4 regions of the Ensifer sp. GW821-FHT05G01 genome follow, and region 2 is predicted to be linked to each of the others. Evidence: predicted binding sites of a transcription regulator. Region 2 holds the regulator's gene; each other region holds the start of a gene.
The links. Region 2 encodes LexA, which represses DNA repair genes until DNA is damaged. Its sites were predicted from a motif close to TGTTCNNNNTGTGTTCNG; they were not measured.
Positions count from the first base shown of each region.

Region 1: the regulator LexA is predicted to act here: its motif matches at 2,822-2,839, upstream of AC07UR_RS15010 (helicase-related protein).
Region 3: the regulator LexA is predicted to act here: its motif matches at 6,240-6,257, upstream of uvrA (excinuclease ABC subunit UvrA).
Region 4: the regulator LexA is predicted to act here: its motif matches at 1,423-1,440, upstream of AC07UR_RS19190 (putative DNA modification/repair radical SAM protein).

Region 1 is NZ_JBWKSC010000005.1:268,909-276,842, reverse strand. It holds gene AC07UR_RS15025 (acetyl-CoA C-acetyltransferase) at 23-1,204, shown strand; gene AC07UR_RS15020 (hypothetical protein) at 1,216-1,575, shown strand; gene AC07UR_RS15015 (beta-ketoacyl-ACP reductase) at 1,593-2,318, shown strand; gene AC07UR_RS15010 (helicase-related protein) at 3,007-6,021, shown strand; gene AC07UR_RS15005 (RNA-binding S4 domain-containing protein) at 6,029-6,442, shown strand; gene fdxA (ferredoxin FdxA) at 6,644-6,982, shown strand; gene AC07UR_RS14995 (CarD family transcriptional regulator) at 7,393-7,934, shown strand, end outside.
Region 2 is NZ_JBWKSC010000008.1:296,342-304,275, reverse strand. It holds gene AC07UR_RS21055 (hypothetical protein) at 325-612, shown strand; gene AC07UR_RS21050 (hypothetical protein) at 661-900, opposite strand; gene lexA (transcriptional repressor LexA) at 1,081-1,800, shown strand; gene AC07UR_RS21040 (hypothetical protein) at 1,920-2,252, opposite strand; gene AC07UR_RS21035 (hypothetical protein) at 2,877-3,023, shown strand; gene AC07UR_RS21030 (GFA family protein) at 3,515-3,946, shown strand; tRNA gene AC07UR_RS21025 (tRNA-Cys) at 4,835-4,908, opposite strand; gene AC07UR_RS21020 (thermonuclease family protein) at 5,360-6,061, opposite strand; gene AC07UR_RS21015 (hypothetical protein) at 6,364-6,660, opposite strand; tRNA gene AC07UR_RS21010 (tRNA-Asn) at 6,833-6,907, shown strand; gene AC07UR_RS21005 (cryptochrome/photolyase family protein) at 7,127-7,934, shown strand, end outside.
Region 3 is NZ_JBWKSC010000003.1:38,837-46,770, reverse strand. It holds gene AC07UR_RS08995 (vitamin B12-dependent ribonucleotide reductase) at 1-805, opposite strand, end outside; gene AC07UR_RS08990 (DUF72 domain-containing protein) at 1,594-2,397, opposite strand; gene AC07UR_RS08985 (hypothetical protein) at 2,531-3,187, opposite strand; gene uvrA (excinuclease ABC subunit UvrA) at 3,194-6,115, opposite strand; gene AC07UR_RS08975 (single-stranded DNA-binding protein) at 6,397-6,948, shown strand; gene AC07UR_RS08970 (MarC family protein) at 7,146-7,775, opposite strand.
Region 4 is NZ_JBWKSC010000007.1:319,860-327,793, forward strand. It holds gene AC07UR_RS19180 (extracellular solute-binding protein) at 1-412, shown strand, start outside; gene msrA (peptide-methionine (S)-S-oxide reductase MsrA) at 665-1,171, shown strand; gene AC07UR_RS19190 (putative DNA modification/repair radical SAM protein) at 1,444-2,676, shown strand; gene AC07UR_RS19195 (UdgX family uracil-DNA binding protein) at 2,676-4,142, shown strand; gene AC07UR_RS19200 (LysR family transcriptional regulator) at 4,224-5,192, opposite strand; gene AC07UR_RS19205 (muconate/chloromuconate family cycloisomerase) at 5,356-6,546, shown strand; gene catC (muconolactone Delta-isomerase) at 6,549-6,839, shown strand; gene catA (catechol 1,2-dioxygenase) at 6,914-7,852, shown strand.

The DNA of each region.
Region 1 (7,934 bases), on a different contig from region 2:
GAAAATCTGAGGAAACGTCCCCATGAGCAATCCCTCCATCGTGATCGCCAGCGCGGCCCGTACCGCCGTCGGATCCTTTAACGGTGCCTTCGGCAACACGCCGGCCCACGAGCTTGGCGCCGCCGTCATCAAGGCGGTGCTCGAACGCGCCGGCGTCGAGGCAAGCGACGTCGACGAAGTTATCCTCGGACAGGTGCTGCAGGCAGGCGAAGGCCAGAACCCGGCCCGCCAGGCCGCGATGAAGGCGGGCATTCCGCCGGAAAAAACCGCCTGGGGCATGAACCAGCTCTGCGGTTCGGGCCTGCGCGCCGTCGCGCTCGGTATGCAGCAGATCGCCAACGGCGATGCCGATATCATCATTGCCGGCGGCATGGAATCGATGTCGATGGCGCCGCACTGCTCGCACCTGCGTGGTGGCGTGAAGATGGGCGACTTCAAGATGGTCGACACGATGATCAAGGATGGCCTGACGGACGCCTTCTACGGCTACCACATGGGCATCACGGCAGAGAATGTCGCGCGCCAGTGGCAGCTCACCCGCGAGGAGCAGGACCAGTTCGCGCTCGCTTCGCAGAACAAGGCCGAGGCCGCCCAGAAGGCCGGCCGCTTCGCCGACGAGATCGTTCCCTTCGTGGTCAAGGGCCGCAAGGGCGACGTCGTCGTCGACCAGGACGAATATATCCGCCACGGCGCCACGCTCGACCAGATGACCAAGCTGCGCCCGGCCTTCGACAAGGAAGGCACGGTGACCGCCGCTAACGCGTCCGGCCTCAATGACGGTGCCGCCGCCACCCTGCTGATGACCGAGGCCGAGGCCGCCAAGCGTGGCATCAAGCCGCTCGCGCGCATCGTTTCCTGGGCAACGGCCGGCGTCGATCCGCAGGTGATGGGCACGGGCCCGATCCCGGCATCGCGCAAGGCGCTTGAGAAGGCCGGTTGGGCGATCGGCGACGTCGAACTCGTCGAAGCCAACGAAGCCTTCGCGGCCCAGGCCTGCGCAGTCAACAAGGACCTCGGCTGGGATCCGTCGATCGTCAACGTCAACGGCGGCGCGATTGCGATCGGCCATCCGATCGGCGCCTCCGGTGCCCGCGTTCTCAACACGCTGCTGTTCGAGATGAAGCGCCGCGGCGTTTCCAAGGGCCTCGCGACGCTCTGCATCGGCGGCGGCATGGGTGTTGCCATGTGCGTCGAGCGCCTCTGACCGGCCGCCGCATGCGTCATGTCAGCGGATTGATCCTTTCAGTCCTGTTCGTCGCCTCTTCGACGGGTCATGCGTTTGCGGCGTCCTCGCCGTTCGACCAGGAAAAGGTGGTACAGTGCATGCTGGACCACACGACGGCCGACGACGAAACCGTGTTCAAGAACCTGCTGGTCGCGGCGCTCAACGATGACACCAGCGGCGTCAAATCGCATATCGTGCAGGTGAGCAGCCTGTTGATGAACCTCGCGCTGACTAAGTGCGAGGTCGCAATGTCCATGCTTGCTGATCCGCAGTTTCAGGCCGCAGCCGCGACCTACGGGCAGCATCTGGGCGAAAAATTGATGAAGAAGGCCTTTGATAAACTGAATTAATCAAGCGGGAGGCGAACATGAGCAGGGTAGCATTGGTTACGGGCGGGTCACGCGGCATTGGCGCTGCGATTTCCATCGCGCTGAAGAATGCCGGATACAAGGTTGCTGCCAACTACGCCGGCAATGACGAGAAGGCAGAGGCCTTCAAGGCGGAGACCGGCATTCCGGTCTACAAGTGGGACGTCTCCAACTATCAGTCCTGCGTCGAGGGCATCGCGAAAGTCGAAGCCGACCTCGGACCGGTCGAGGTGCTCGTCAACAACGCCGGCATCACCCGAGACGCCATGTTCCATAAGATGACGCCGGAGCAATGGGGCGAGGTGATCAACACCAACCTGACCGGCCTGTTCAATATGACCCACCCGGTCTGGACGGGCATGCGCGACCGCAGCTTCGGTCGCGTGATCAACATCTCGTCGATCAATGGCCAGAAGGGCCAGATGGGACAGGCGAACTATTCCGCCGCCAAGGCCGGCGATCTCGGCTTTACCAAGGCGCTCTCCCAGGAAGGTGCTGCCAAGGGCATCACCGTCAACGCGATCTGCCCGGGTTACATCGGCACGGAGATGGTGCGGGCGATACCGGAAAAGGTCCTCAACGAGCGGATCATTCCGCAGATCCCGGTCGGTCGCCTCGGCGAGCCGGAGGAAATCGCTCGCTGCGTGGTTTTCCTCGCATCCGACGATGCCGGTTTCATCACCGGCTCGACGATCTCTGCCAACGGCGGACAGTTTTTCGTCTGATCCGCGCGATCGCTCACAGTTTCGACGGCGCTCCGACGTGGGCGCCGTTTTGTTTTTCAGCGGCTACTGCAGGCGACGTTGGAAGGTTAACGGCACACAGGAATTCCATCCGAGATCGGGAGAAAATTGGTCCTGGGCCTGTTACTCGCCATGGCACTGGATACTATATCTTGTGGAGAACAAAAATCGAACGTTGGGATGTCAGCGATTCGTCTCCGATTCGTTCCGGCTTTGGTCGATGTGTTAACGCAGCGATTCGCATTCCCCGATTCCGATGAATCAGCGAGATTCTTCGGTTAAAATTTCCTAAACTTTCCAGAGTCTTGGATTCCGAATCCTTTGCCTCTTTTAACGCTTCGGCAATAGCGATTAACGCCTGCCACACGCTCGGCACACCCCGTTGGCGAAGTGATTCAGCATCTGGTGCGACATTGGCAGTTGAAATCTATATGTAGCCGTGAACATACAGTGAATCGACTGGAGTCAGCGATTCGTCGCCGATTCGTTCCATGGCTGTTCCAGACCTTAATTTCGCACGTCCAGATATGGTGGTGCGGACTGGTTCGGATTTGTCTGGAAATGGTTTTAGTTGTCGGCGCCCCTTGCGTTTGCTGCGGTGCGTGGGCATGTGTTTGCCGCCGGCGCGTAAAGGCGCCTCTTATGTTTCTGAATGCCCGGGATCGATGACGTGTCCGTTCACCCCATGATCCTGAGCGGCCGCGGTGTCACCGCGGTGCTCGGGCCAACCAATACCGGCAAGACGCATTATGCGATCGAGCGCATGATCGCGCACGACAGCGGCGTCATCGGGCTGCCGCTGCGCCTTCTGGCGCGCGAGGTCTATACGCGCCTGGTCGAAAAGGTCGGTCATCACAACGTCGCGCTGATCACCGGTGAGGAAAAGATCACCCCGCACCGTGCCCGCTATTCGGTCTGCACCGTCGAGGCGATGCCGCGCGAGACGACGGCATCTTTCGTCGCCATCGATGAAGTGCAGCTTGCCGGCGATCTCGAGCGTGGCCACATCTTCACCGACCGGCTGCTCTATCTGCGCGGCCGCGGCGAGACGTTGCTGCTCGGGGCTGCAACGATGCGGCCGATCCTCGAGCAGCTGTTGCCGGGCATCACCGTCGTCGAGCGCCCGCGCATGTCCCAGCTGCTCTATGCCGGATCGAAGAAGATCACCCGCCTGCCGCCTCGTACGGCGATCGTCGCCTTCTCGGCCGACGAGGTCTATGCGATCGCCGAGCTGATCCGCCGCCAGCGCGGCGGTGCCGCCGTCGTGCTCGGGGCGCTGTCGCCGCGCACGCGCAACGCCCAGGTCGCGCTCTACCAGGAAGGCGACGTCGAATTTCTGGTGGCGACAGACGCGATCGGCATGGGCCTGAACCTCGATGTGGACCATGTCGCCTTTGCGCAGGACCGCAAGTTCGACGGCTACCAGTTCCGAAACCTCAATCCGGCCGAGCTGGCGCAGATCGCCGGACGCGCCGGGCGGCATCTGCGCGACGGTACCTTTGGCGTCACCGGCCGGGTCGATCCGTTCGACAACGAGCTGGTGCACCGCATCGAGGCGCATGAGTTCGATCCGCTCAAGGTGCTGCAGTGGCGCACCAAGGCATTCGACTATGCGTCGCTTGCCGCCCTGAAGCGTAGCCTCGATGCCGCGCCGACAATTTCGGGGCTTGCGCGCGCACTACCTGCGGTGGATCAGCAGGCGCTCGAACATTTGTCGCGTTATCCCGAAGTGGCGGATCTCGCGACCACCCCGGACCGGGTCGAGAAATTGTGGGAAGTCTGCGCATTGCCGGATTATCGCCGCATTACACCGGCTCAACACGCCGATCTGATCTCGACGATCTATGCCGATCTCGTTCGTCGCGGTACCGTGAACGAGAATTTCATGGCCGAACAGGTCAGGCGGGCGGATTTTACCGATGGCGAGATCGACACACTTTCGGCGCGAATCGCGCAGATCAGAACCTGGACTTATGTGTCGAACCGGCCCGGTTGGCTTGCCGATCCGACACACTGGCAAGAAAAGACGCGGGAAATTGAAGATCGATTGTCCGACGCACTACATGAACGGTTGACGAAACGCTTTGTTGATCGCAGGACATCTGTGCTCATGAAGCGCCTGAGAGAGAATGCTATGCTGGAAGCTGAAATCAGTGTGAATGGTGACGTCTTCGTTGAAGGCCATCACGTAGGACAACTAACCGGTTTCCGGTTTACGCTGGCGACCGGCGGAGACGGACCGGACGCCAAGGCTGTGCAGGGTGCTGCGCAGAAGGCGCTGGCGCTCGAGTTCGAAGCGCGTGCGGCGCGTCTGCACGCCTCCGGCAATGGCGACCTTGCGCTGTCGTCCGACGGCCTCGTGCGTTGGCTCGGAGATCCCGTGGCCCGGCTGACCGCCAGCGACCACGTCATGCGTCCGCGCGTCATCCTGCTTGCCGACGAGCAGCTGCAGGCCAATGCGCGCGAGCATGTCGTCGCCCGTATCGAGCGCTTCGTGAACCATCATATCGGCACCGTGCTGAAGCCGCTCGACGATATTTCGCGCGCCGAGGATCTCGAGGGTCTCGCCAAGGGCCTGGCATTCCAGCTCGTCGAAAATCTCGGTGTGCTGTTCCGTCGCGACGTCGCCGAGGATGTGAAGTCGCTGGACCAGGACGGCCGCGCTTCGATCCGCAAGTACGGTGTCCGCTTCGGCGCCTACCACATCTTCCTGCCCGCTCTGTTGAAGCCGGCTCCGGCCGAGCTGATCACCTTGCTCTGGGCGTTGAAGAATGACGGCCTCGACAAGGCGGGCTACGGCGACCTGATTCCGATGCTGGCTGCCGGTCGCACGTCTGTTGTCACCGATCCCTCGTTCGAGCGGACCTTCTACAAGCTCGCGGGTTTCCGTTTCCTCGGCAAACGTGCCGTTCGCATCGATATCCTCGAGCGTCTGGCTGATCTCATCCGTCCATTGCTGCAGTGGAAGCCGGGTGTGCAGCCGCGTCCGGAAGGGGCCTATGACGGACGCCGCTTTACCGCGACCACCTCGATGCTCTCCATTCTCGGCGCAACGCCTGACGATATGGAAGAAATCCTCAAGGGTCTTGGCTACCGTGCAGACAGCGTGAAGGCCGAAGACGCAGCCGCGTTCCTGGCAAGCCAGGGCGGCGCTGTCGCCGCTCAGGCAGAGCCTGCTGCCGAAGTGGCTGCCGATCACGACGATGCGGATGCAAGCGCAGACGCCGAGCCTGCGGCCGAAGCAGAGGCATCAGCCTCTGCCGAACCTGCGGCCGTCGAAGGCGAAGCGGTCGCTGTTCAGGCGCCCGCGGAAGACGGGGCCGAGGCTGTCGAAGCCAAGCCGGTACTCCTCTGGCGTCCAGGCACCCGCCAGGACAACCAGCGTCAAGGCGGCCGTCCTCAGGGCGATCAGCGCCGTGGTGGCGGTCCGCGCCAGGGCCAAGGTCAAGGCGAAGGACGTGAAGGACGCGAAGGCGGCCGCAAGGGCGGTGCACCCGCCCGCGGCAAGCGCCACGACGGCAAGCCCGAGGGTGGCCAGCGGCAGGATCGCCACGATCGTCACGATCGCGGCGGCAAGCCCAACGCTGCCAAGTTCGAAGCCCGGCCGCCGCGCAAGGAGAAGCCGATCGATCCGGATTCGCCCTTTGCCAAGCTTGCTGCTCTCAAGGAGCAGATGAAGAAGTAGGATCGCCATGGAGAAACAGTCAGCGTCCAACCCGGCATCACGCCAGCGTCTCGACAAATGGCTGTTCTTCACGCGCCTCGTGAAGTCCCGCTCGCTCGCCCAGAAGGCGATCGAGGCGGGGCATGTCACCGTCAATGACGAACGGGTCAAGCAATCCTCCGCCCAGGTGAAGGCGGGCGATATGCTGACCCTGTCTCTCGAGCGCCGCGACGTGATCGTGCGCGTGCTTCTGCCCGGCGAGCGCCGCGGTCCTTACGAGGAGGCGCGGTTGCTCTACGAGGACCTGACGCCGAACGAGCCGCGGGAAAAGCTGTCGGCTTTCGACCTGGCGACGCGCGAGCCTGGGGCCGGGCGCCCCACCAAGAAAGAGCGGCGTGAAATCGACCGGCTGAAGCCTGGTTTCAATCCGCTCGACGATTAGAAAACTCTGCCTTCAGCGCGGCGTTTCGCGCATTGAATATTCTTGCAAAGGGTCCATAAAGCCTTTACCTGACAACCCACGTTGGGTGCATCGGTCCTGCTTCGGCAGCTATGCGCGCCGGACATTCCTAGCATGCGCGGACACGAGCATCACCATTGATTGCGGTCTGCCATCAAACGTGAGCATTGGCTGGAGTACCTCATGACGTATGTCGTGACCGACAATTGCATTCGCTGCAAGTACATGGATTGCGTTGAAGTCTGCCCCGTGGACTGCTTCTACGAAGGCGAGAATTTTCTCGTCATTCACCCCGACGAATGCATCGATTGTGGCGTCTGCGAGCCGGAATGTCCCGCCGAGGCCATCAAGCCGGATACCGAGCCGGGCCTTGATATGTGGTTGAAAGTCAACGCTGATTTTGCCACCAAGTGGCCGAACGTCACCATCAAGCGCGATGCGATGCCGGAAGCCAAGGAAATGGACGGGGTCGAGGGCAAGTACGAGAAGTACTTCTCTGCCGAACCCGGCCAGGGCGACTGAGGCGTCCGGTTCCGGCCCGCTGATCGGGCGTGACGGAACCAAGACGGCCCCGGCGTCAAATCTGGGGAAAATCACACTCCGCCCTCGCAGATGCGAGAATGGCGGCTTGATGGCTGCCCTGCAGCAAATTATTGATTTCCGCAGTTTTTTGTGATAGGGTCCTTCTACTGATCCACACAGGGTGTTTTTGCGCGCCCGAAAACCTCACGAAAGCAAACGTTCTCCACACCGCGGCTTTTCTAGATACGCACCGTTGCGTTTCTCTTTTGTGACCGCGTTTGATGGGATTGTTTGCGTTCTTGGACGGACCAGGATGGACCCACCCGGCGGTATCCCCGTCTATCCCGGGCCTCACTGACCCGGCCCCGGCCAACAATGGCCGGGTGCGAAACAGGGAGTTTTTGAAACGAATGACGACCCAGCAGAAAAAATCTTCGACACGCCACGGCTTCAAGACCGGTGAATCGATTGTCTATCCGGCCCATGGCGTCGGACAGATTGTTGCTATCGAGGAGCAGGAAGTTGCCGGCATGAAGCTTGAGCTTTTTGTCATCGATTTCGAAAAGGACAAGATGCGCCTGAAGGTGCCGGTCGCAAAGGCCGTCAGCATCGGCATGCGCAAGCTCTCGGAGACCGATTTCGTCGATCGCGCGTTGAAGGTTGTGCAGGGCAAGGCTCGCGTGAAGCGGACCATGTGGTCGCGCCGCGCACAGGAATACGATGCCAAGATCAACTCCGGCGATCTGATCTCGATCGCAGAGGTTGTGCGCGACCTCTACCGCGCAGAAAACCAGCCGGAACAGTCCTATTCCGAACGCCAGCTCTATGAAGCTGCGCTCGACCGCATGGCGCGCGAAATCGCGGCCGTGAACAAGATGTCGGAGACCGAGGCGGTTCGCCTCGTCGAAGCCAATCTTAACAAGGGTCCGAAGCGGGGCAAGGCGATCGAAGA
Region 2 (7,934 bases):
CGCGTGAACCTTCCCGCAGACACAGGAAACACTGCCGGCGGCGCTTGCCAGTCGTCTCCCGTCGCGACCCCCAAGGCCGATCTGCCGCCAGCCATGCCGCTCGGGGCCGATACCGGAGAAGCAACAAACGCCCCGAAACACTCGCTCTTCCAAACAATCTTCGTGTCTTCGCTGCCACAGCTTGAAGAGCGATCGTCGCCTTTCGCAAAGAACTGTTGAACACGGCATGGGTACGCGGCCTGCTTGCTGGACTCCGGAACGAAAGCACGGTTCACATCGTTAACCAATCTATCGGCACCACTTCTGACCTAGCGGACGTCCATCGTGCTTGCAGCCTTGCTTATCGCCTCGATTTTCGCATCGCCCCACATCGCCCTTAGCGCGGCCACGGTCGACGACCTGCAAACGGACTTCGAATCGGCCATCCCCTGCCAGCAGATCGACGGTCGGAATGTCTGGAAAGGCTCGATCGCCTATTATATCCAGTCATTCGTCTACCAAGGCGACACGCCGGTGGCGACCGACGCGGCAGATGCCGTGCTGCCGGAGGACAACTCTGCCGAGACCGTGAAGGAGTTCGAGGACGCCTGTTCGGCAACGCAGCCGGCTTGAAACGCCCTCTCCTCGACATGCCCGCTGTCCCAACCGCTTATCTCGGCGCTACTTCCATTCTTTACCATCGCTCGTGGCACACCCTCGTGGTGGCAATCCTTTGCCAAAGGTGAACTTTAACCGGTCACAACCCCACTGGCGGACCGGCCCCGGCATCATCGCATTCAATGCGATGCCGACTTCATCGAACGGGCTCTGCCTGTTGTCGACATATTGATACCAGCGAAACCCGAGGACGGCGGTCGCTGCGATAACGATCGTCGACAGGATCCGAATCAGCGTTTTCATTGCATCCTCATTCGGTGAAAAGCGCGAGGCATGGCAGCTCCGCATGGCATACCCAGCATCGAGGCAGCGGATAGGCGCACGATTGATACAACATTCACGGAATTTTAGGCACTTGCGGAACACATATGGAACAGATAGTGTCTGTTCTTGATTTGTTTCACGCCTCTGGAGCGACTTGCCATGCTGACCCGCAAGCAACAGGAATTGCTTCTTTTCATCCACGAACGCATGAAGGAGTCCGGTGTACCGCCATCCTTCGACGAGATGAAGGATGCACTCGACCTGGCATCGAAGTCGGGCATTCACCGGCTGATTACGGCGCTAGAGGAACGCGGTTTCATTCGACGCCTTCCCAACCGCGCCCGGGCGCTTGAGGTCATCAAGCTGCCGGAAGCTTACGCGGGAAGCGCTCAGCCGCGTCGCGGGTTTTCACCAAGCGTCATCGAAGGAAGTCTCGGCAAACCTCCCGCCCCCGCCCCGGTTGCCGCGAAAGCGCCGCCGGCGGCAGACAACAGCTCCGTCTCGGTTCCGGTCATGGGCCGCATTGCCGCCGGCGTACCGATCTCGGCAATACAGAACAACACACACGATATTACCGTGCCGCTCGATATGATCGGCAGCGGCGAGCACTACGCCCTTGAAGTGAAGGGTGATTCGATGATCGAGGCCGGCATCTTCGACGGCGACACGGTGATCATCCGCAATGCCACGACGGCAAACCCCGGCGACATCATCGTCGCACTTGTCGATGACGAGGAAGCGACGTTGAAGCGCTTCCGGCGCAAAGGCGCATCGATTGCACTCGAGGCGGCCAATCCGGCCTACGAGACGCGCATCTTCGGCCCGGACCGCGTCAAGATACAGGGCAAGCTCGTTGGCTTGATCCGTCGCTATCACTAAGCCAGATGATGATGGCTGTCTTTCTGCTGGACAGGCCTTCTTGTGCTTGAACGTCTCGCCACCCAAGAGGTAGCGAGACGGATGTGGTCAGGTTGAGCGTTTTACGCGCTCGACAATTTTCATTCGTGAATGGAGTACTCGCCCAACTCACAGAGGTCCTGCATGTCTTCGGTCGTGTCGAGACCGGAGCCTTCCTCGAATTCGAAGCGCATGTCGTATTTGCAGACATCGCGTCCGTCGGCGATGGTAATTTCCATGCTCTCGCCCGGATTAAGCACCTGCCGCCCGAAGACATCGTCTTCCCACTGATCGACGCCAACCGGCGAGGTATAGAAGTTCGTCAGAACGGCTTTCGTCTTGTTCTTCAGCTGAAAGACGAGATCCTCAGCGCTTGCGGTGGCCGTCGTTGCGGCAAAAATGGCAAGAGCAGTCAGGGCGATCTTACATTTCATTTTATGTCATTTCCTCCATTGTCGGTTTTGTTTGACGCTACCTATACGGGTCGCATCGCTGGAATATTCATTCCTGATGTCGTCTAGAGACAATAATCTTTGCACTGACAATACGGGCAGAATCACCATTTCGGGGCAGGTCGCCGGCAAGCCAGATCCGCGCATGCCTATTCGCGGCGCAAACGCGTGAAGCGCACGCGCGCGCGTCGGATCACCCATGAAGAATAACTGACATCGGCGGAGAATAAGGAACAGGCTGACATCGCCACTGCTGCGCCAGGTGTGCCCCGAATCTTGGCAGCCCGCGAAGCCGGGCATGCCTGCAAAGGCGATAGCCCACAGATGAGTGACGTCGCGGCATGAGGAGCAAATTAGAATGAGTCGGCGGCTCAATCATGCATCGCACTTGCAGCGATTGTCACTCGCCCACCGAGGGCGCGGGTCAGCGCGTCAGGCACAAAGGGTGCTAGGGAAAAGGGATACGCTGCCTACGCACGGAAACCGAATCTGATCTTCCTCAGAGCCATGGATCCCTTGAGCCCAACGCACCCGACGATCGCACCGTTGCCTTTCGACGATGGCAGCCTAGTTACCCATTCGCGTAACCAAGTGAGGAACTGCTGAATGAACCGTAATAGCCTCTATCTCGTCATCGCCGTGCTCGCTGTCGCCGTCATCGGGCTCGGCGTCTATGCTTATCGTGAGGAAACGAAACCTGCCGGTGTCGAGATCAAGATTGGCGAGGGCGGCGTTTCCGTTCAGGAGAATTGAGCAGGCCGCGCATTTTCCCAATGCGGCAACGAGCGGCTGATTTCTGATCGGCGGCAGCGCGTCGCGTTGTCACCACCTCCAGATTACTGGTTGCTCAGGTGGGGCTAGGCTAGCAACGGCTGAAATTTGCTGCACCGGCAATTTGAGACCATAGAGCCCCGCGCCATGATTGCCCAAGCCATGCATTGGGCCCACCCTCAGCGTGGAGTGGGCGCCCGATGCTCAATCAAGCGCTTTCTCTTCGCAGATAGCCTCCACCGCAAGTCGTCGACCGTCGCGCCGATGGGACGGCGGCATGTGGTGTGGAAGCTCGCGGGCTTCACAGACATTGCGACGCGCAACACGCCTGGCCGAGGTGGCCGACGCGCAGAGCCACCCGGATGGCAAGATCATCCTCAAGAATGCCTCAGCGTACGAATACGCTTGAGCATGCGCAATCCGCCCCATATTGAAGACGTGCAAATGTGCTTCAAAATCAGATGGATGGTTGCATGAATCTCGACGTTCAGGACCTCGACGGAGCCTGCCACTGCGGAACGGTTCGTTTCAATGTAAAACTGAAAAACGGTCTTCATACCGCTCGCCGCTGCACCTGCTCCTATTGTCAGCTGAAGGGTGCGGTTGCCGTCTCCGCTGCCAAGGACGGGATCACGGTTCTTTCCGGAGGCGAGGCTCTCACCAAATACCAGTTCAATACAAAGGCCGCAGAACATTACTTCTGCTCGAAATGCGGGATCTATACGTTCCACAAACCGCGCGCGAACCCGGACTTCTACGGCGTCAACGCCGCATGCCTCCAGGGCGTCAGCCCATTCGATTTCGTAGAACTGCCCGTCAACGACGGCATCAATCACCCACTGGACACCAAGGATTTGAGCGGACCAAGGCTCGCGGGAACACTGAAATTCATTCCGGCGGAATGACTGACGCGTTCAAGGCAGCAGCGGAACCATGCGGCAAGTATGCGCTAGATGATAACGACACCGTCGCGGCACCACTGTTGCCGTCCGCCCTGACAGGCGACGGTTGGCGAAGCCGAGAAATCAGTGCCGAGGCTTCGGTACGTTGACATTCTCCCAACGCCCAAGAAAGCGTGGGTTGCGACACACTCCAGCTTATGAGGCCGGCGAGATGCTCTACGCCGACTTGAAGTATGCGAAATTAACTACTTCCGCGCGTACACATTGATGCCGTTACTCCGAATGATTAAACCCAGGCGAGCAACGACCTGGAGCAACCGTGATTACTTTAGCGCGCTGGGCCACGCTCATAATCCTTCTCTTAGCCCCCGTATTATGGTGGGCAGAGCCGGGACTTGCCGTGATTCCGCCAATGGGCGCAAACAAGAACGGCTCCACCGCAATCCTAATTCGCGGCTCTGATAGCGGGGTCCATCTGCTCGACAGCCCGCGGGCATACTGCGAGAGGCTCGGAACTCCCGGCTTCTATTGTGAATGTATAGTCGCCGATCGCATGGCCAGTGCGGCGCTTATAGGTTTTCCGTTCAGCCAGTCTCTGCATGAAGCGACACTGACCGAGCCCTACCAAAACGAGACGTAACCACGCCCCCTACTGCATAGACGACGATCATCAAGTGTTGCTGGCTTAAGTGCTTTCGTGGTCAAAGGCCGTGGAGGCCCGGCACGGAAGAGCGTGGCCCGGATCAAATGCGACGGAATCGGTGATCTTCAGTTGGCTGTGGAGGAAGATACAGAAGGGGAAAACGGCAAGGAATCGCCATGCCAATGTGGAAATCCTGGCATCCCGTGACGATGAATTTCGTCGCGAAATCAATTCGTTATGTGGAATTTTGGAGGCCTCGCCCGGAATTGAACCGGGGTACAAGGATTTGCAGTCCTCTGCGTCACCACTCCGCCACGAGGCCTCACCGACTGAGATTATCAAGTCGTGGCGAGCGTTTAGAATGAATATAGAAAGAGTGCAAGAGGGTTCATTCTGAATGCGATCCTTTTTTCATTTTGAACGAGCGTTTCCATTCCGTTCTGTGGATGGATGCTGCATGCCCCTGCGCTGTCGTCGCCTTCAGGACCAACGGGAAGACCCCGCCGACATCCCCCTAGCGGAGCAACACGGCGGACGATCGGCAGTTCAACCGGGCGGACACTCGTGATCAAGGGCGGACCTCAAAAGGGTGCGCGACGCTCACATCGGGGGAAATGCCGCCTCAACGGCGTTTATCGACAAGATGAAGCGACAGTCTTGGCTGCCGGGCGTCGACGGCGCGCCCTCGCGTGACGCGTTTTGCCTGTCAGGTCGCCGCGGTTTGAGGTCTAGTGCCGCCCCACGTAGTTACATCCGCGGATTTTTCCATCCACCTAGCACCAAGGCGTCGATCGTCCCTTCCATGGCCGCACAAGCCCTTCCGAGACGAGAATGCTTCCGAGCGAACGGCCGTCACGCATCACGACGCGCAGCTTCTCGCTGGCCTTGTCGTCATCCCTGCCGATCGCCTCGATCAGCCTGAAATCTCCGGCGTTCAACAGTTCGCGCAATCTCTGCTTGGCGTAGAAGCCACGCGCGCGTTCGCCATCGCAAGCTGCCTGCTTGGTTCTCGGCGCGTCGATATCGGCGACTCGGACTAGTTCGCCGTGATAACGGAAGGTCGCGCCGTCGATGACGCAGTTGTCGTTGCGGATACCGCAGAAATAAAACTGATTCGCCTGAGGCTGGAGCGCGGCCGGCTGCACCACAGGCCGTTCGACCGGGGTTGGCGCGGCCAATCCGACGTTGACCGCGGGGATTGGACCATCGACGGCCTTCGTCCTGTTTGCAGCGGGCGGTACGGCCGCACGCACTGCCACCTTCGGCCGATCCTCAACCCTGGATGTCGATGTGGCCTTGGGGGCCGATGCGAACATATCCGAAATGGCCGGCAGGTCGCGCAACTCTCCGCGGTGATCGTAGGCAACCACGCCACCGACCGTCAGCACAGCGGCGAGATACCACGGCAGCATGCCGCCCTGCTTCTTTGTCCGGCTGGCGCGGCGACGCCCACGGCTTGTTGTGGCTTTACCCATTCCGCCTCATCCTTGATCCGGCCGGCATTATGCTGGCGATCCGTTGCCGAATGGTTTTCAGCGGCCACTTGATTGCGGAGGTTCACCAGCAATGGGCCTGGGATTCATCGGCGGCATGCGCGACCTCGCCTGCCCCGCTCGCCGCAACCGGATACCGCGCCCAGTTCGGACAGAGGCAGACATTGCTGGCGGAAGATTTTCAGAATCAGTCGACCAGATATCTCACCTGCCGCCAAAGCCCTAGGAATCGGTCATGCAGGATTTTTGCACTGGCTCGAACTTTCAGCGGTAGCCTCGAAGGCTCACGACTCCCTTGAAGAGCCCGCACGGCCGCGGCGGCGTGCCCACCAGACGGCGAACCGGCGACGGCGACGGCGAACCGCGGGAATGTCATGTGAGAGGATGAGCAACCCCAGCGGCACCATCCAGAAGCCGAGCACCGGCAGGAAGCCGAGAAAGCCACCGAAAATCAGCAAGCCGCCGACGAGCATGCGCAGCAACGGTGATTCCGGAAGCGCCAGGCGCCACTTGCCCAGAATGATCTGCCGGGTGTGGGGGTCGATGCCGAAATGCGTCTGTTTTCTGTTTTTATTCATCATTCCCTATCCGCCTGCGTTTCCCACAATTGGGGACTTCTCCACAGGCTCGCAACAAATCTTCTCACTTTTTTTGAAAAAACCGCTTGGCAAATCGGAAAAGCATTTGTATTAGCAGCCTCACTTCTGCAGGACACAAACCGCGCAGAACTTCTGCAGAAAAAACTGCAGATGATCCCTGGTAGCTCAGCGGTAGAGCATTCGACTGTTAATCGACAGGTCGCCGGTTCGAATCCGGCCCGGGGAGCCAGTTTCTAAAGGGTCGTTCCGAAAGGAACGGCCCTTTTCATTTAGGGATATCAGAGGCTTCTCCAGACATATGGGTGCACCGCCCTTTGCCGTTCGCCCTCCCACCTCGCTTCTTTGGTTACATTTTGGCTACTTTTCGGACCACAGGCGCCGGAGTGGCTCTTTTTCATTTTGCGGCTATGGTGGCGAGTAAACCACCTTACCCTCACCCCGGGATGTCATGCGCGTGAAATCGTCGTCGCCCATTCTAGTCTGGTTTCGCAAAGACCTCAGGCTTGGCGACCACCATGCGCTTGCAGCCGCTGCGGCCGATGGCGCAGCGGTGATTCCTCTCTACATTCGTGAGCCGGCCGACAGCGGCAACGGGCCGCTCGGCGATGCGCAGCGATGGTGGCTGCAGTACTCACTGTCGGCGTTTCGGGAATCGCTGCAACAGATCGGATCGGATCTTGTTTTTCGCTCCGGCGATCCGCTCGATGTCATCGCCGATGTTTCGCGAGAAGCCGGCAGCGCCACCATCTTCTGGAATCGGCGCTATGATCCGAACGGAACGGCGACGGATGCGCCGTTGAAGAAGGCGCTCGTGGATCGCGGCTTTACCGTCAACAGCTTTGCCGGCCAGTTGCTTCACGAACCAACCCGCCTGTTCAACAAGACCGGTGGCCCCTATCGCGTGTTTACGCCATTCTGGCGCGCGCTCGAAGCAAGCGGCGAGCCGCCGGCACCGATCGATCCGCCCGAAAGACTTGTCGCGCCTGAGCGCTGGCCTGCGTCCGAAGACCCTGATCGGTGGAACCTGCTGCCGACGCAACCGAACTGGGCATCGCGCTTCACCGAAATCTGGACACCGGGTGAGGTCGGGGCGGCGGACCGCTTGCAGACATTCATCGAAGACACGCTCGACGGCTACAAGACCGCCAGAGATGTCCCGGCCGATGCGGGCACATCCCTGCTCTCGCCGCACCTTGCCTTCGGCGAGATCTCGCCGACGCAGATCTGGCACGCCACGCGCGGCCTGACGGAGACTC
Region 3 (7,934 bases), on a different contig from region 2:
TGATGGCGCCGGCTGCGCGGTCGCCGATCTTCAGGAACGACATCAGGCCCGAAGACTTGCCGCCGCCCGAAAGCTTTTCGCCTTCGCTGCGCAGGTGCGAGAAGTTGGAGCCGGTGCCGGAACCATACTTGAACAGGCGCGCTTCACGCACCCACAGATCCATGATGCCGCCCTCGTTAACGAGGTCGTCGGCAACCGACTGGATGAAGCAGGCGTGCGGCTGCGGGTGCTCGTAGGCGGACTTGGACTTGGTCAGCTTGCCGGTGAAGGGGTCGACATAGAAGTGGCCCTGGCCGGGGCCATCGATGCCATAGGCCCAATGCAGGCCGGTGTTGAACCATTGCGGCGAGTTAGGCGCAACGCGCTGGGTGGCGAGCATGTAGGCAAGTTCGTCACGGAAGGCGGAGGCGTCTTCTTCGCTGGCGAAATAGCCGCCCTTCCAGCCCCAATAGGCCCAGGTTCCGGCCAGGCGATCGAAAACCTGGCGGGCATCGGTTTCGGAACCGTACTGTTCGTCCTTCGGCAGCGCCTTCAGCGCTTCCGTGTCGGGAACCGAGCGCCAGAGGAAGGAGGGGACATCGTTCTCCTCGACGCGCTTCAGCTTCGCTGGCACGCCAGCCTTGCGGAAATACTTCTGGGCGAGAATATCGGCGGCAACCTGGCTGAACTGCGCCGGCACATCGATATCTGCGAGACGGAAGACGATCGAGCCGTCGGGATTCTTGATTTCACTCGTAGCTTTGCGGAACTCTATCTCCGCATAGGCGGATTGCCCGGCCTTGGTGAAACGACGTTCGATCAGCATTGTCCCGTGTCCTTCGTGTTGCCATGCGCCCGCCACAGGCGCAATTGTCCCCGCCCAGCCGCGGAGCCATTCCGCAGCCAGCCTCAGCTTCCGTCCTTGAAGGGAAACCCAGATTTGGGTGACCCTGTATCTTGTGAGATAGGCTGGCTGCAAGCACTAAATATAGTATTAACAGCTTCCTGATGCCAGCCAAATGTTGCTCAAGCGGGCCCGAAATGACGCACAGAATTCCTCGCTGCGGCTCAAGCGGGGAACCCGCGTTTGCCGCATGTCAGAACCGACGATTTCGAGAAATGAACCGGGCTCAAAACATTCCGGTCCGCCGCCGTCGCAACGTGAAATCCATTAACCGTGAATCGTCCTAGGGCGTCAAGGGGTGGTTTGTGACGGAAGTTTGAGCGCTAGATGTTGTGTGGATCGACTGTGGAAAACGGGGAAAGCGGCCAATGCCTTGAAAATCAGGCACTTCGACAGTTTGCCTGCGACGCTGCCGCAGCGGCAGGCGAAAAATCAAAATTTTGAAGGGTAAAAAAGCATATAAATGGTACCCCCAGGGGCAGTCGCGGTTGCACAAGCGGCGGCGATGTGACGGGCAGCGCAAATTGATTCGTTTGCCGATATGGAGGCGCCCATATAGCGCCTTGTCGGGGAGGCGCGGGGCTGTCCCCGCACCTGAAACGATGGCCCAAACAGCGTGGCAAGCCTTGACTCCACTTGCCGTGAATCGCGTCTTGCGGTCGGGCGCAAGGCTACCGCCAAACCGCGCCGCACTTCTTGTGCGGCACGCTTTAGTCGACGCGCTTCTGCAACTCGCGCGCACCGTTCGGTGCGTTCACCTTGCCTTCGGTGATGAAGAAGGCAAAGACATCACGCGGCTCCTTCTTCGCCTTGCGAGCGGGCGCGCTCTTGGCAAGTCCCTCCGGCTCTCCCCCGGCGGCAAACGTCCTGGCGCGATCCGCCCAGAGGTCGAGTTGTTCCGGGGCGTAGCAGGTCTTGATATCGTCGCTACCCTTTTGCAGGCGCAGATAGACGAAATCGGCGGTAACATCGGCGATCATCGGATAGTCAGCGTGTTCTGCCAACACGACGGCAACCTTGTATTTTTCAAGCAGTTCCACGAAGTCAGGCGCCTGGAACGTCGGGTTGCGCACCTCGACGACGTGACGAAGCGGCAGGCCGTCCTGCTTTTCCGGCAGGAGCTTGAGGAAGCCTTCAAAATCCTCCGGCTCGAACTTCTTGGTCGGTGCGAACTGCCACAGGATCGGCCCGAGATGGGGGCCGAGCTCCGTCAGCCCCTGCGTCAGGAATTTCTGCATGGATTCACCGGCTTCGGCCAAAACCTTGCGGTTGGTGACGAAGCGGCTGGCCTTCAGCGAGAAGACAAAATCCTCCGGCACTTCGGAAGCCCACCGGGCGAAGGTCTCGGGCTTCTGCGACGAATAATAGGTGCCGTTGACCTCGATCGCCCGCAGTTCCTTGCCCGCAAATTCGAGCTGACGCTTCTTCGACAGGGTCTCGGGATAGAACGAGCCCTCCCAGGGCTCAAACGTCCAACCGCCGATACCAACGCGGATCTTTCCGGATTTCGTCATGCCATCCCTCCTCATTGCTTCAAAAATTGTACGATTGTCGCGCTGAAAACCGAAGAAAACGGACTAAATGTCCTGCGCGACCGGAGAAATGCGGTGCTGCAACTCAGCCGTTCGCAAGATCAAACCGTCAACCTTATCCATCAATGGTTGCTACAAAGATGGCAAGCATGACGCCGGTAAGAGCACTGTCGCGCTCACGTCCAATGCGTTTTCCTTCTGAGAAGATTACCGTTCCAGTAACCCTGTCAGTTGTCGCAAATAATTGATGGTGCCCCATGGTGTTTGGATGGCACCGTTCCGAAAGTAAGTTGTAGTGTTGAAGTACACCGGGAAAAGCTTGATCCAGAGCCTCAATCGAAGTCAGAACGTTTGTCGATTTAAGTTTCGCCTCCTCCCGAACCATTTCCGTATCACGCGTAGCGAATATCTTTGCCATTATGATAGCATCGATTTCTTCCAAATCTTCGCGTCCAAGATGTCGCTCGATTCTCGTTGCAACGTCCTGAAGTACAGCAACAGTTTCAATAAATGCGCGCGCGGTAAGTATTCCCACAATTGTGTCATCAGCATCGCATGCTCGAATTGTTCCCGTTCCCAGTGCAACAATCCGGTACAATATCGCTTGCTGATACACAGCAATCTTCCACGCCAGCTTCGAACGGAGGAACGGGCCTTCAACTTCAATTTTTGACAATCTCCGACCGGACAGCCGCGAAAGAGCGAGTTTCACCTCACCGAACAGCTGACGATCAGAAATCTCCGCCCCATCAGAACCGCCGGAACTAATCATACCGGCTCACTCAGCCGCCTCGACCTTTTTCATCGGCCGACGCTCCAGGAGCTCCTTCAGGAACTGGCCGGTGTAGGAGCGCGGCTCCTTGACCACCTCTTCCGGTGTTCCCTTGGCAATGACCTCTCCGCCGCCGTCGCCGCCTTCCGGACCGAAATCGATGACCCAGTCGGCGGTCTTGATGACTTCGAGATTGTGCTCGATGACCACGACCGAATTGCCCTGGTTGACGAGTTCATGCAGAACTTCAAGAAGCTTCGCTACGTCATGGAAATGCAAGCCTGTCGTCGGCTCGTCAAGGATATAAAGCGTGCGTCCCGTCGAGCGCTTCGACAGCTCCTTGGCGAGTTTGACGCGTTGGGCTTCACCGCCCGAGAGCGTGTTTGCCTGCTGGCCGACCTTGATGTAGCCGAGGCCCACCTGGTTCAGGGTTATCAGCTTGTCGCGAACAGCCGGAACGGCGGCGAAGAACTCGACGCCTTCCTCGACGGTCATGTCGAGCACGTCGGCGATCGACTTGCCCTTGAAGTGCACGTCGAGCGTTTCGCGGTTGTAGCGCTTGCCGTGGCAGACGTCGCAGGTGACGTAGACATCCGGCAGGAAGTGCATCTCGATCTTGATGACGCCGTCGCCCTGGCAGGCTTCGCAGCGCCCGCCCTTGACGTTGAACGAGAAGCGACCGGGCTGGTAACCGCGGGCCTTTGCTTCCGGCAGTCCGGCGAACCAGTCGCGGATCGGAGTGAAGGCACCTGTGTAGGTCGCCGGGTTCGAGCGCGGCGTGCGTCCGATCGGCGACTGGTCGATGTCGATCACCTTGTCGATATGCTCGAAACCGTCGATACGGTCGTGTTCAGCCGGGTTTTCACGCGCGCCCATGATGCGGCGGGCAGCAGCCTTATAGAGCGTTTCGATCAGGAAGGTGGACTTGCCGCCACCGGAAACACCCGTCACCGCCGTGAAGATGCCGAGCGGGATCGACGCCGTGACGTTCTTCAGGTTGTTGGCGCGGGCGCCGACGACGGTGATTTCCTTCTTCTTCTTCGGCTTGCGGCGCTCGCTCGGAACGGCAACCGACAGTTCGCCGGAGAGATACTTGCCGGTCAGCGACTTCGGATTGGACATGACGTCGGCGGGCGAGCCTTGCGCGATCACTTCGCCGCCATGGATGCCGGCGGCCGGGCCGATGTCGACGACATAGTCGGCCGTCAGGATGGCGTCCTCGTCGTGTTCGACCACGATCACCGTGTTGCCGATATCACGCAGATGGCGCAGCGTCTCCAGCAGGCGGGCGTTGTCGCGCTGATGCAGGCCGATCGATGGTTCGTCGAGCACGTAGAGCACGCCCGTCAGACCGGAACCGATCTGCGACGCCAGCCGGATGCGCTGGCTTTCACCGCCCGACAGCGTACCGGAGTTGCGCGACAGGCTCAGATATTCGAGACCGACATCGTTGAGGAAGCGCAGGCGGTCGCGGATCTCCTTGAGGATGCGAACTGCGATCTCGTTCTGCTTGGTGTTGAGGTGCGAAGGCAGCACCTCGAACCAGTCACGGGCGACGCGGATCGACATCTCGGTGATCTGGCCGATATGCAGCGTGTCGATCTTGACGGCGAGCGCTTCCGGCTTCAGGCGGAAGCCGGCGCAGGCCGGGCAGGGTGCTGCCGACATATAGCGCTCGATCTCCTCGCGCGCCCAGGCACTGTCGGTTTCCTTCCAGCGGCGCTCGAGGTTGGGCACGATGCCCTCGAAATTCTTGGTGGTGTTGTAGGAGCGCGCACCGTCTTCATAATGAAAGATGATCTTTTCTTCCGTGCCATGCAGAATAGCCTTCTGCGCATCGGCGGACAGCTCGTTCCAGCGGTTGCCGAGCTTGAAGCCGAAAACCTTGCCGAGCGCTTCCAGCGTCTGGTTGTAATAAGGCGACGACGACTTGGCCCAGGGAGCGATGGCACCGTCGCGCAGCGTCCGGTGCTCCTCCGGCACGATCAGCGCCGTGTCGATCTTCTGCTGGCTGCCGAGACCGTCGCAGGTCGGGCAGGCGCCGAAGGGATTGTTGAACGAGAACAGCCGCGGCTCGATCTCGGAAATGGTGAAACCTGAGACCGGGCAGGCGAATTTTTCCGAAAACAGCACGCGCTCGTGCGTTTCGTTCAGCGACTTGTTGGCCGAGCCCCCCGCAGCGGTTTCTTCCGGCGGCAACGGCTTGTCGGCGAATTCGGCAACCGCGAGACCGTCGGCGAGCGTCAGGCAGGTCTCCAGGCTGTCGGCCAGGCGCGAAGCCAGGTCGGGTCGCACGACGACGCGATCGACGACGACGTCGATATCATGTTTGTACTTCTTGTCGAGGGCGGGAACCTCGGCGATCTCGTAGAAGGTGCCGTCGACCTTGACGCGCTGAAAGCCCTTCTTCATCAGCTCGGCGAGTTCCTTCTTGTACTCGCCCTTGCGGCCGCGCACGAGCGGCGCGAGGATATAAAGGCGGGTGCCTTCACCGAAGGCGAGAACCCGATCGACCATCTGGCTGACAGTCTGGCTTTCGATCGGAAGCCCGGTCGCCGGCGAATAGGGCACGCCGACACGCGCGAACAGCAGACGCATGTAGTCGTAGATCTCGGTGACCGTGCCGACCGTCGAGCGCGGGTTGCGCGAGGTCGTCTTCTGTTCGATCGAAATCGCCGGCGACAGGCCGTCGATCTGGTCGACGTCCGGCTTCTGCATCATCTCGAGGAACTGGCGCGCATAGGCCGAGAGGCTCTCGACGTAGCGACGCTGGCCTTCGGCATAAATGGTATCGAAGGCGAGCGACGACTTGCCGGAGCCGGAAAGCCCCGTCATCACGATCAGCTTGTTGCGCGGCAGATCGAGATCGATGCCCTTGAGATTGTGCTCGCGCGCGCCACGAATGGAGATGGTCTTGAGTTCGCTCATCGGAAGCCAGCTTTTGCATGTCTGTTGAAAGCCCCCTATGTAATGACGCTAACGCCCATGTCGAGGCGCAATCGGCAAAACTGGTGGCCATTTCGATTCGGTTGACAGGATCATAGGGAAATACTAGAACAAAGAAAGAACAAACATCGTGCAAATCGACTAAATCTGTTGTGGATTATGCATGATGCGGGGCGTATCCGCCGCAACAGACCGCTAAGATGCGCGCTCTTGAAATTCTAAAGCAGCGCCGGTGGCGCGGCAAAACCACGGGAAAAGCAACTATGGCTGGTAGCGTCAACAAGGTGATCTTGGTCGGAAACGTCGGGGCAGACCCGGAAATCCGGCGCACGCAGGATGGCCGGCCGATCGCCAACCTGCGCATTGCCACATCCGAAACCTGGCGCGACCGCAACAGCGGCGAGCGCAAGGAAAAGACCGAATGGCACACCGTCGTCGTCTTCAACGAGGGCCTGTGCAAGGTCGTCGAGCAATACGTCAAGAAGGGCGCCAAGCTCTATATCGAAGGTGCGCTGCAGACCCGCAAATGGCAGGACCAGACCGGCAACGACCGCTACTCGACGGAAATCGTGCTGCAAGGCTTCAACTCCACGCTGACCATGCTTGATGGTCGCGGCGAGGGCGGTGGTGGTGGCGTCAGCCGTGGCGGCGGTAGCGACTTCGGTGGCGCCAGCAGTGGTGGTGGTTACGACGATTACGACCAGCAGCCGCGCCAGTCCTCCGGCGGCGGTCGCTCCGGCGGCGGCCAGGGTGGTCAGGGCAGCCAGGGCGGTGGCAACTTCTCGCGCGATCTCGACGACGACATCCCGTTCTGAGCCACGCCTCGGGCGCAGCGACCTACGGGGCGCCCTTGGCGACCGTAACCGGTCCGAGCAGCCATCTGCAGGCTAAATCATCACACGCAAGAAGGGCCGGGAAACCGGCCCTTCTTGCGTGTGAGTGCATAAGGCAAGGAGATGGAACGCTGCCGCGATGCCCTCCAAGGCGGAAGCGCTGGAACATCACGATCGTCTCAGATCGCCATCGCCGATTTCACGCCGTCGACGACGAACTGGACCGCAAGTGCGGCCAGGATCACGCCGAGCAGCCGAGTGAGGATCGCCCGGCCGGTGACGCCGAGAAAGCGGTCGATGCGTTCGGCGATGACAAGCGCCAGGAACAGGCTGAACATCGACAGCGCGATGACGATCAAGAGCTGCGTGCGCTCGATCGCGGTCGGGAACGAACCCGCGAGCAGGATCGTCGCGGAGATCGCGCCCGGTCCGGCAATCAATGGCAGAGCCAGAGGAAACACGGCAATGTTATGGATGTGATCTTTCACCGTGGCGTTCTCACCGGTCTTTTCCTTCCGCTCCTGACGCTTTTCGAAGATCATCTCGAAGGCGATCCAGAACAAGAGCAGGCCGCCGGCGATGCGGAACGCGCCGATAGAGATCCCGAGCAATCCGAGAATGCCGTTACCGAAGACGGCGAAGGCGGCAAGGATGAAGAAGGCGATCAGCGAGCCGCGCGTGGCCACCTGAAAGCGCTCCTGCCGGCTGAGGCCGACCGTGAGGCTCAGAAAGATCGGAGCAAGACCCGGCGGATCGAGCGTAACGAGCAGCGTGGTGAGTGCGTTGACCAAGAGGTCGACATTGAACATCCGTTTCCCCTTCCGGATTATCATGCGCGCCCCGAGTTTTCTCGGTGGCAGGACAGCATTGTTAGGCAAGCAGGGCGGGCTTGGGAAGGGGGCGGTGGCCAAAGCTTGAGCAATAGCTTAATGAGGATGTGACGGAACCTTTTCACAGCCGTTCAGGCC
Region 4 (7,934 bases), on a different contig from region 2:
GTCTTCGGCCGTGCCGAAGGGCGTGGCCATGGGCGAATATGCCGTCGGCATCACCTTCGAGACGAACAGCTACAGCTATGTCGACGGCGGCCAGACGGAGATCAGCATCGTCTACCCCTCCTCCGGCACCTTCACGACGCCGGAATTCGCCGCGCTCGTCAAAGGCGCACCGGCTGGTGACAATGCCAAGAAGACAATCGATACGCTGCTCTCCAAGGAAGCGCAGATCGAGCTGCTGAAGGTCGCCTTTCGCCGTCCTAGCCGCACGGACATCCAGGTTTCCGACTTCGTGAAGCTGCCGGAACTCGCCTCGATCAAGGTCTTCAAGATCGACGAGGAAGAGGCCGCCCGCAGCCGCGACACATTCCTCGCGGAATGGGCCGCTCTGCCGAAGGCCGGTTCGAGCAAGTAACGATCCTGCCGCGCAAGGAAGCCGCCTCGGGCTCACGCCTCAACGCGGCTTCCTTGCAGCGTGGGGTGGTGTGCGGGCAACTCTCCCGCCCGCACGCCACCATCCCTTGACCTTCCTTGCGCCGGGTCTGACGTCTCTGCCTGTGTCGGGCTGCGTTCTTGGATCAACTCCGCGGCACTGCGGTTCATTCCGCTCGGCGAAATGAACGCCAAGCGCTATGGTGCCGATCTCAAGCAAGTGGAGACATAACAAATGACCGAGAAAGCTGTTTTGGCTGGTGGCTGCTTCTGGGGCATGCAGGATCTGATCCGCGCGCTGCCCGGCGTCATCGAGACCCGCGTGGGCTATACCGGCGGCGATGTGGCCAATGCCACCTATCGCAACCATGGCACACACGCCGAAGCCATCGAGATCGTTTTCAATCCCGAGATGATCAGCTATCGCCGGATTCTGGAGTACTTCTTCCAGATTCACGACCCGACCACGCTCGACCGGCAGGGCAACGATATCGGTACCTCCTACCGATCGGCGATTTACGTTCTTGGGGATGAGCAGCGGCGAATAGCCGAAGATACCATTGCGGATGTGGATGCGTCGGGCCTTTGGCCAGGAAAAACCGTGACGGCGGTCGAGCCGGCCAGCGCTTTCTGGGAAGCGGAGCCGGAACACCAGGACTACCTGAAGCGCTATCCCAACGGCTACACCTGCCATTTTCCGCGGGCGAATTGGGTGCTGCCCAAGCGGGAGGCGGCCGCCTAGGCTGCAGCCTGACCATTTGCGGTAGAGATCATTGTGGCGCCCCGGCTCGAAGCTGGAGCGCCTTTGCCGTTGCTGAGCGATGCCCAGGGTGGCCGACCGGGGACACGCGGGTCCAACCGCCTCGCTCAACGGTGTCATCGGCATCACCCGGCCCGTTGCCGGCACTAGCCTCCACGGTCTTCCACAGTCTGCAAATCGCGACGCCGGGCACGAACGGGCTTGAAACACGTCGATGTTGACGCAAGCACGAATGGAACATATAGTGAACAAACATGAAGAAATCACTCAAAGACCGGCTCGCAATCCTCTCGGATGCGGCAAAGTACGACGCCTCGTGCGCTTCGAGTGGAACCGTCAAGCGAAGCTCGGCGGATACCGGCGGGTTGGGGTCGACGGAAGGCTCCGGCATTTGTCATGCCTATGCTCCCGATGGCAGATGCATTTCCCTCCTCAAGATACTGCTGACGAATTTCTGCATCTATGACTGCGCCTATTGCATCAATCGCTCGTCAAGCAATGTCGAGCGTGCGAGGTTCACGGCGGAAGAAGTCGTCTGGCTGACGATGGAATTCTACCGGCGCAATTATATCGAAGGGCTGTTTCTCTCGTCCGGTATCATTCGGTCATCGGATTACACGATGGAAGAGATGGTCCGCATCGCCCGGGCTTTGCGCGTTGACCACAATTTCTCCGGATACATTCATCTGAAATCCATCCCCGAGGCATCGCCGCTGCTGGTCGAGCAAGCCGGCCTCTATGCCGACCGGCTTTCCATCAACATCGAACTTCCGACAGACGCGGGTCTTGCGGCCTACGCGCCGGAAAAGCGGCCGGCTCACATCCGCAGATCGATGGGGGAGTTGCGGCTGAAGATCGATGAGGCCAATGACGCGACACTGCAGACCAAGCGAAGGAAGCGCTTCGTGCCGGCGGGTCAAAGCACCCAGATGATCGTCGGAGCCGACCAGGCGAATGACCGCGTGGTCCTCGCCACGAGCGCCAGGCTCTACGGCAGTTACGGACTGCGCCGGGTGTACTATTCGGCCTTCAGTCCCATTCCCGATGCATCCCGCAAGCTGCCGCTGATCAAGCCGCCGATGATGCGCGAGCACAGGCTTTATCAGGCGGACTGGCTCTATCGCTTCTATGGGTTCGACATCGATGAAATCACCGCCAACCAGCCGGATGGCATGCTTGATCTCAAGCTTGACCCCAAGCTTTCCTGGGCGCTGGTCAATCGGCATTTTTTCCCGCTCGACGTCAATTCCGCGTCGCGAGAGGCGCTTTTGCGCGTTCCCGGCCTTGGCACGAAGGCCGTCAGGGCCATTCTTTCGGCGCGTCGTTTGCGTCGCCTGAGGTTGGAGGATCTTGCCCGGCTGCACATCTCGGTCAAGAAGGTGCGGTCATTCCTGTCGACGGAGGGGTGGACGCCGCACAAGTTGATCGACCGATCGGATTTACGCTCGATGTTCGAGCCCAAGCCCGAACAGCTGGATCTGTTTTGATGCGGGTCGTTGCCCTGGAAGGACGAGGGGAGCTCGGCGAATGGCGCGATGCGGCGCGCAGGCTGCTGCTTGCGGGCGTGCCGCCGGAGGCGGTTGAATGGCGACAAGGGGCCGATGCGAGCGCCGATCTGTTTGATCGGGAGCGAGGTGATCCGGAGAAGCAAGCGCCGTTGGGGCATGCCTCACCGGCGTTGACGGTGCCCAGGCTGTTCCTCGACCTTGCGGCCACCGCCATCTGTCATGCCGATCCGGTTCGGTTCGGCGTTCTCTACCGGGTTCTCCATCGACTGCAACGGGATCGCGACCTGTTGGGTAACGCGACGGATGGCGACGTCGCAGCGCTGCACGGATTGGCCAAATCGGTCCGGCGCGACAGCCACAAGATGACCGCCTTTGTTCGTTTCAAGGAGGTCGGCCCGAGTGGAGACGCAGGCCGTCGTCGTTTCGTCGCGTGGTTCGAGCCGGATCACTACATCGTCGCTCGGGTCGCACCGTTCTTTCACAGGCGGTTCTTCGACATGGATTGGATGATCGCAACCCCGCGTGGCGTCGCCGCCTGGGACGGCAAGCTGCTGGAAGTGTCCTCAACCCCGGGCCAAAAGACCGCGTTGTCGGACGACACCGAAGAACTCTGGCGCACCTATTTTTCCAGCATCTTCAATCCCGCCCGACTGAAGGTGAAGGCGATGCAGGCGGAAATGCCGAAGAAGTACTGGAAAAACCTTCCGGAGGCCTCACTTATTCCCGCGATGATCGCAGGTGCTGAGGCGAGCGTCGTTGCCATGGGCGAGCGAATGGCACGAGACCCGCCAGCCTTTCATGCGCGAATTGAGGCCGCAGCAAAAGTGCGGGAAGAAGGGCCGCCGGTGCCAGGGACATTGGAGGAACTTCGTGCCGAGGCGTCCCGCTGCACTCGGTGCCCACTCCATTGCAGCGCCACGCAGACGGTGTTCGGAGAAGGGCCGGCCGATGCCCCGATCATGATCGTCGGCGAACAGCCCGGAGACCTAGAGGATCTCGCCGGACGACCGTTTGTCGGACCGGCCGGCAAGCTTTTTGACGCGGTGGCGCACGAAGTCGGGCTCGATCGTCGTTCCCTTTATGTCACCAATGCCGTCAAGCATTTCAAATACGAGATGCGCGGCAAGCGGCGCCTGCACCAAAGGCCCGATGCTGGCGAGGTGGAACATTGCAGGTGGTGGCTTGACCTCGAACTGGCACTGGTCAAGCCGAGGCTGGTCGTGGCGATGGGGGCGACAGCGCTGTTCGCGCTCACCGGCGAGCGCCCGAAGATATCAGATGTCAGGGGAATGATACGGCGCTCAGACCATGATCCGGCCGTGTTCGTCACAGTTCATCCATCCTTCCTGCTGCGCATTCCGGATGCCGCCCGCCGAGAGGTCGAGATGGTCCATTTCAAGAAAGACCTGGCCGCGGTCGCTGCGTTTGGTACGCCGGGGTCATAATAGCGATCGGATGATCGCGAGGCCACCGGTCGGCCGAGATAGCCGCTTGACGTGCGCTTGCCAGGCCGGGCATTGCACCTGTCAAAACCTCTCAAGGTGTGCCGGTGGGCTGCCGCTTGAGCCACGGGTGGGAAGAAGGTTGTATTCCGGATCCAGCCAGGGCGGGTTTTCCGCGTACATCTCCTCGATCAGCCGTTTGACGAGTTCGATGTACCAGGAATTGTCGCCGACGCGGTGGCTGAGGATGACCGGCGAGGTTGCGCCCTCTCCCTCAAGCAGACGGTAATGCACGTCAGACCGCATCTGCCGTGCGGAGGAGGGGATGATGCAGACGCCGGCTTCAGCGGCCACCAGCCCGAGGGCCGTCTGGATCTCCCGCACTTCCTGAACTTCGGCCGGGCGTGCGTCATGGCTTTGCAAGAGGTTGAGCACATGGTCGGCATAGCCGGGACGAGGTTCCTTGGGGTAGACGATGACCTTCTGACCGGCAAGGGCGGCGACCGCAAGTGGCGAGGCATCCTCGGCAAGCGGCGTATCTTTGGGTATGGCGACGACTAGGCGTTCTTCGCGCAACACTGTGCCGACCACGTTCGGATCACTATGGCGCAGGCGACCAAACCCCATGTCGATACGGCCCTCCTTGAGGGCGGGGATCTGCTGGACGGAGACCATTTCCAACAGCTGGATATCCACTTCCGGGGCGTGCTGGCGCAGTTTTCGCACGAGCGAGGGCAGCCCGCCATACAAGGTCGAGGCAACGAAGCCGATGGACACGACGCTGTTCTGGTTCAAGCCGACGCGGCGGGTTGCCGCCTGCATCTGTTCGACCCTGCCGAGAACCTGCAGCGCCTGCTCGTAGAACAGACGCCCTGCCTCGGTCAGCCGGACCGGGCGGCTCTTGCGGATGATAAGGGGGACGCCAAGGTCCTCCTCGAGCAACTGGATCTGCCGGCTCAGGGGCGGTTGGGCGATGTGCAGCATCTGGGCCGCGCGGGTAAAATTTCGCTCGCGCGCGACGGCTACGAAATAGCGAAGCTGGCGGAGATCCATCATTTGCTTGCACCCTTTAGACCGATTTCGCTGGTGTCGACGATATGCTGCACCGCGGGAAGTACCGATAGGGTGACATTTTTTCGCCTATGATACCAGAAAGGTATCGTAGCAGACGCAATTGATGTTGGACGGGACTTCGTGCCCGGCGCAAAGTCGCCCCATGAACACGACCTTGACATCCGTTGGCCCGACTGCAGCAGCGTTCCCTCTGGTGGAGCGCATCGAGACCCTGCTCGTCGATCTGCCGACCATCCGGCCGCACAAGCTCTCGGTGGCGACCATGAACGGCCAGACCCTGATGCTGGTCAAAGTCCATTGCAGCGACGGCATCGTCGGCATTGGCGAGGGCACCACGATCGGGGGGCTGGCCTATGGCGGCGAAAGCCCGGAAAGCATGAAGCTCGCGGTCGATACCTACTTTCGCCCCATCATGGTCGGCCAGGACGCAACCGCGGTTCGGGCGCTGATGGCGCGCATCGGCAAGATGGTCAAGGAGAACCGCTTCGCCAAATGTGCGGTTGAAACCGCACTCCTCGACGCGCATGGCAAGCGGCTCGGCCTGCCCGTCAGCGAGCTGCTGGGTGGGCGTTTGCGAAGCCGCCTGCCGGTCGCCTGGACGCTGGCATCAGGTGATACGAAGACCGATATTGCTGAGGCCGAGAAGATGCTCGACCTGCGCCGTCACAGGATCTTCAAGCTCAAGATCGGAGCACGACCGCTGCGCCAGGACATCGCCCATGTTGCGGCGATCAAGCGGGCGCTCGGCGAACGCGCCTCGGTGCGGGTCGACGTGAACATGGCCTGGAGCGAGACGGATGCTGCCTATGGCATGGCCGCGCTGGCCGACGCCGGTTGCGAACTGGTCGAACAGCCGGTCGCCTCGGCGGCGGCGCTCGCACGGCTTGTGCGTCGCTTTCCCGTCGCGCTGATGGCCGATGAATCGCTGCACGGCGCCGAAAGCGCCTTCGAACTGGCGAAAGTCAGTGGTGCGGACGTCTTTGCCGTCAAGATCGAGCAAAGCGGCGGGCTCTTCAATGCCCAGCGGGTGGCGACGATCGCCGACGCAGCCGGCATCGGTCTTTACGGCGGCACGATGCTTGAAGGCGCCGTTGGCACGGTGGCGTCGGCGCAGGTGTTTTCCACCTTTGCCAACCTTCAATGGGGCACTGAGCTGTTCGGGCCGCTGCTGCTGACGGAAGAGATCCTGGCGACACCGCTTAACTACAGCGAGTTTGAGCTGACGGTTCCCTCAGGACCCGGGCTCGGAATCGAGCTTGACGAAGAGCGTCTGGCCTTCTTCACGCGCGATGGACTGCGCAAGACGATCAGCGTTGCCGGGCAGGGAGGCTGAACATGCTCTTTCATGTGCGCATGGACGTGAACATCCCGAACGATCTGCCGCAGGCCGAGGCGGCCGAGATCATCGCCCGGGAAAAGGCCTATTCGCAAGACCTGCAGAACAGCGGCAAATGGCGACATATCTGGCGCATTGCCGGCCAGTACGCGAACTACAGCGTCTTCGACGTCAAGGACAATGCGGAGCTGCACGAGATACTTTCCGGCCTGCCGCTGTTCAAGTTCATGGAGATCGAGGTGACGCCGCTCGTGCGGCATCCCTCGTCGGTTCGTGAGGACGATAGCTAGATCATCTTTGGCGCTGCGCCCGGGAGGACGCGAATGGCGCGAATTTATTGAGCAATCCAAGAGGAGGATGAAAAATGAACGTGCAGATCTTCGACAGGCCGGAGACACAGGACTTTCTCAAGGTTCTGAGCGGCCTCGACAACAACGGCGGCAGTCCGCGTGTCAAGCAGATCGTCCACCGGATCATGTCTGGCCTGTTCAAGGCCATCGACGATCTCGACATCACCCCCGATGAATACTGGACCGGCATCGCCTGGCTCAACGAGATCGGCGCCACCAGCCAGGCCGGGCTGATCTCGCCCGGTCTTGGCCTCGACCATTTCCTCGATGAGCGCCTCGATGCGATCGATGCGGCTCTCGGCATTGAAAACCCGACCCCGCGCACCATCGAAGGCCCGCTTTACGTGGCCGGCGCGCCGGTGTCGCACGGATTTGCCCGCCTCGACGATGGCACGGACGAAAACGGCCACACCCTGATCATGCACGGCACCGTCTTCGGCGCCAATGGCAAGCCGTTGCCGGGGGCCACCGTCGAAGTCTGGCACTGCGACACCCGCGGTTTCTATTCCCACTTCGACCCGACGGGAAAGCAGGCGCCGTTCAACATGCGCCGCACGATCGTTGCGGATGAAAACGGCTGTTACAAGTTCCAGAGCATCGTGCCGCATGGCTATGGGGTACCGCCCGGCAGCCCGACCGAACGGCTGTTGTCGGCGCTTGGCCGCCATGGCCAGCGTCCGGCCCATATCCACCTGTTCATCAGCGCCGGCGATCACCGCAAGCTGACGACGCAGATCAACATCGAAGGCGATCCCCTGGTCGATGACGATTTCGCCTATGCCACAAGGGACGGACTGGTTCCGGCCGTCACCGAACGGACCGACGAGGCCAGCATCAAGGCCAATGGCCTGGCCGGGCCCTTCGCGGAGATCAAGTTCGACATCCACCTGACGGCGCTGGTCGACGGCATCGACAACCAGGTCAACGAACAGCGCAAGCGCGCGGCCGCCTGAGCGGCAAAACCGGCGGCCCGGATGGGCCGCCATCCCCGACAATCATCGTCATAAACGACTGTGTTGCAAAGGCTGCGCCCTC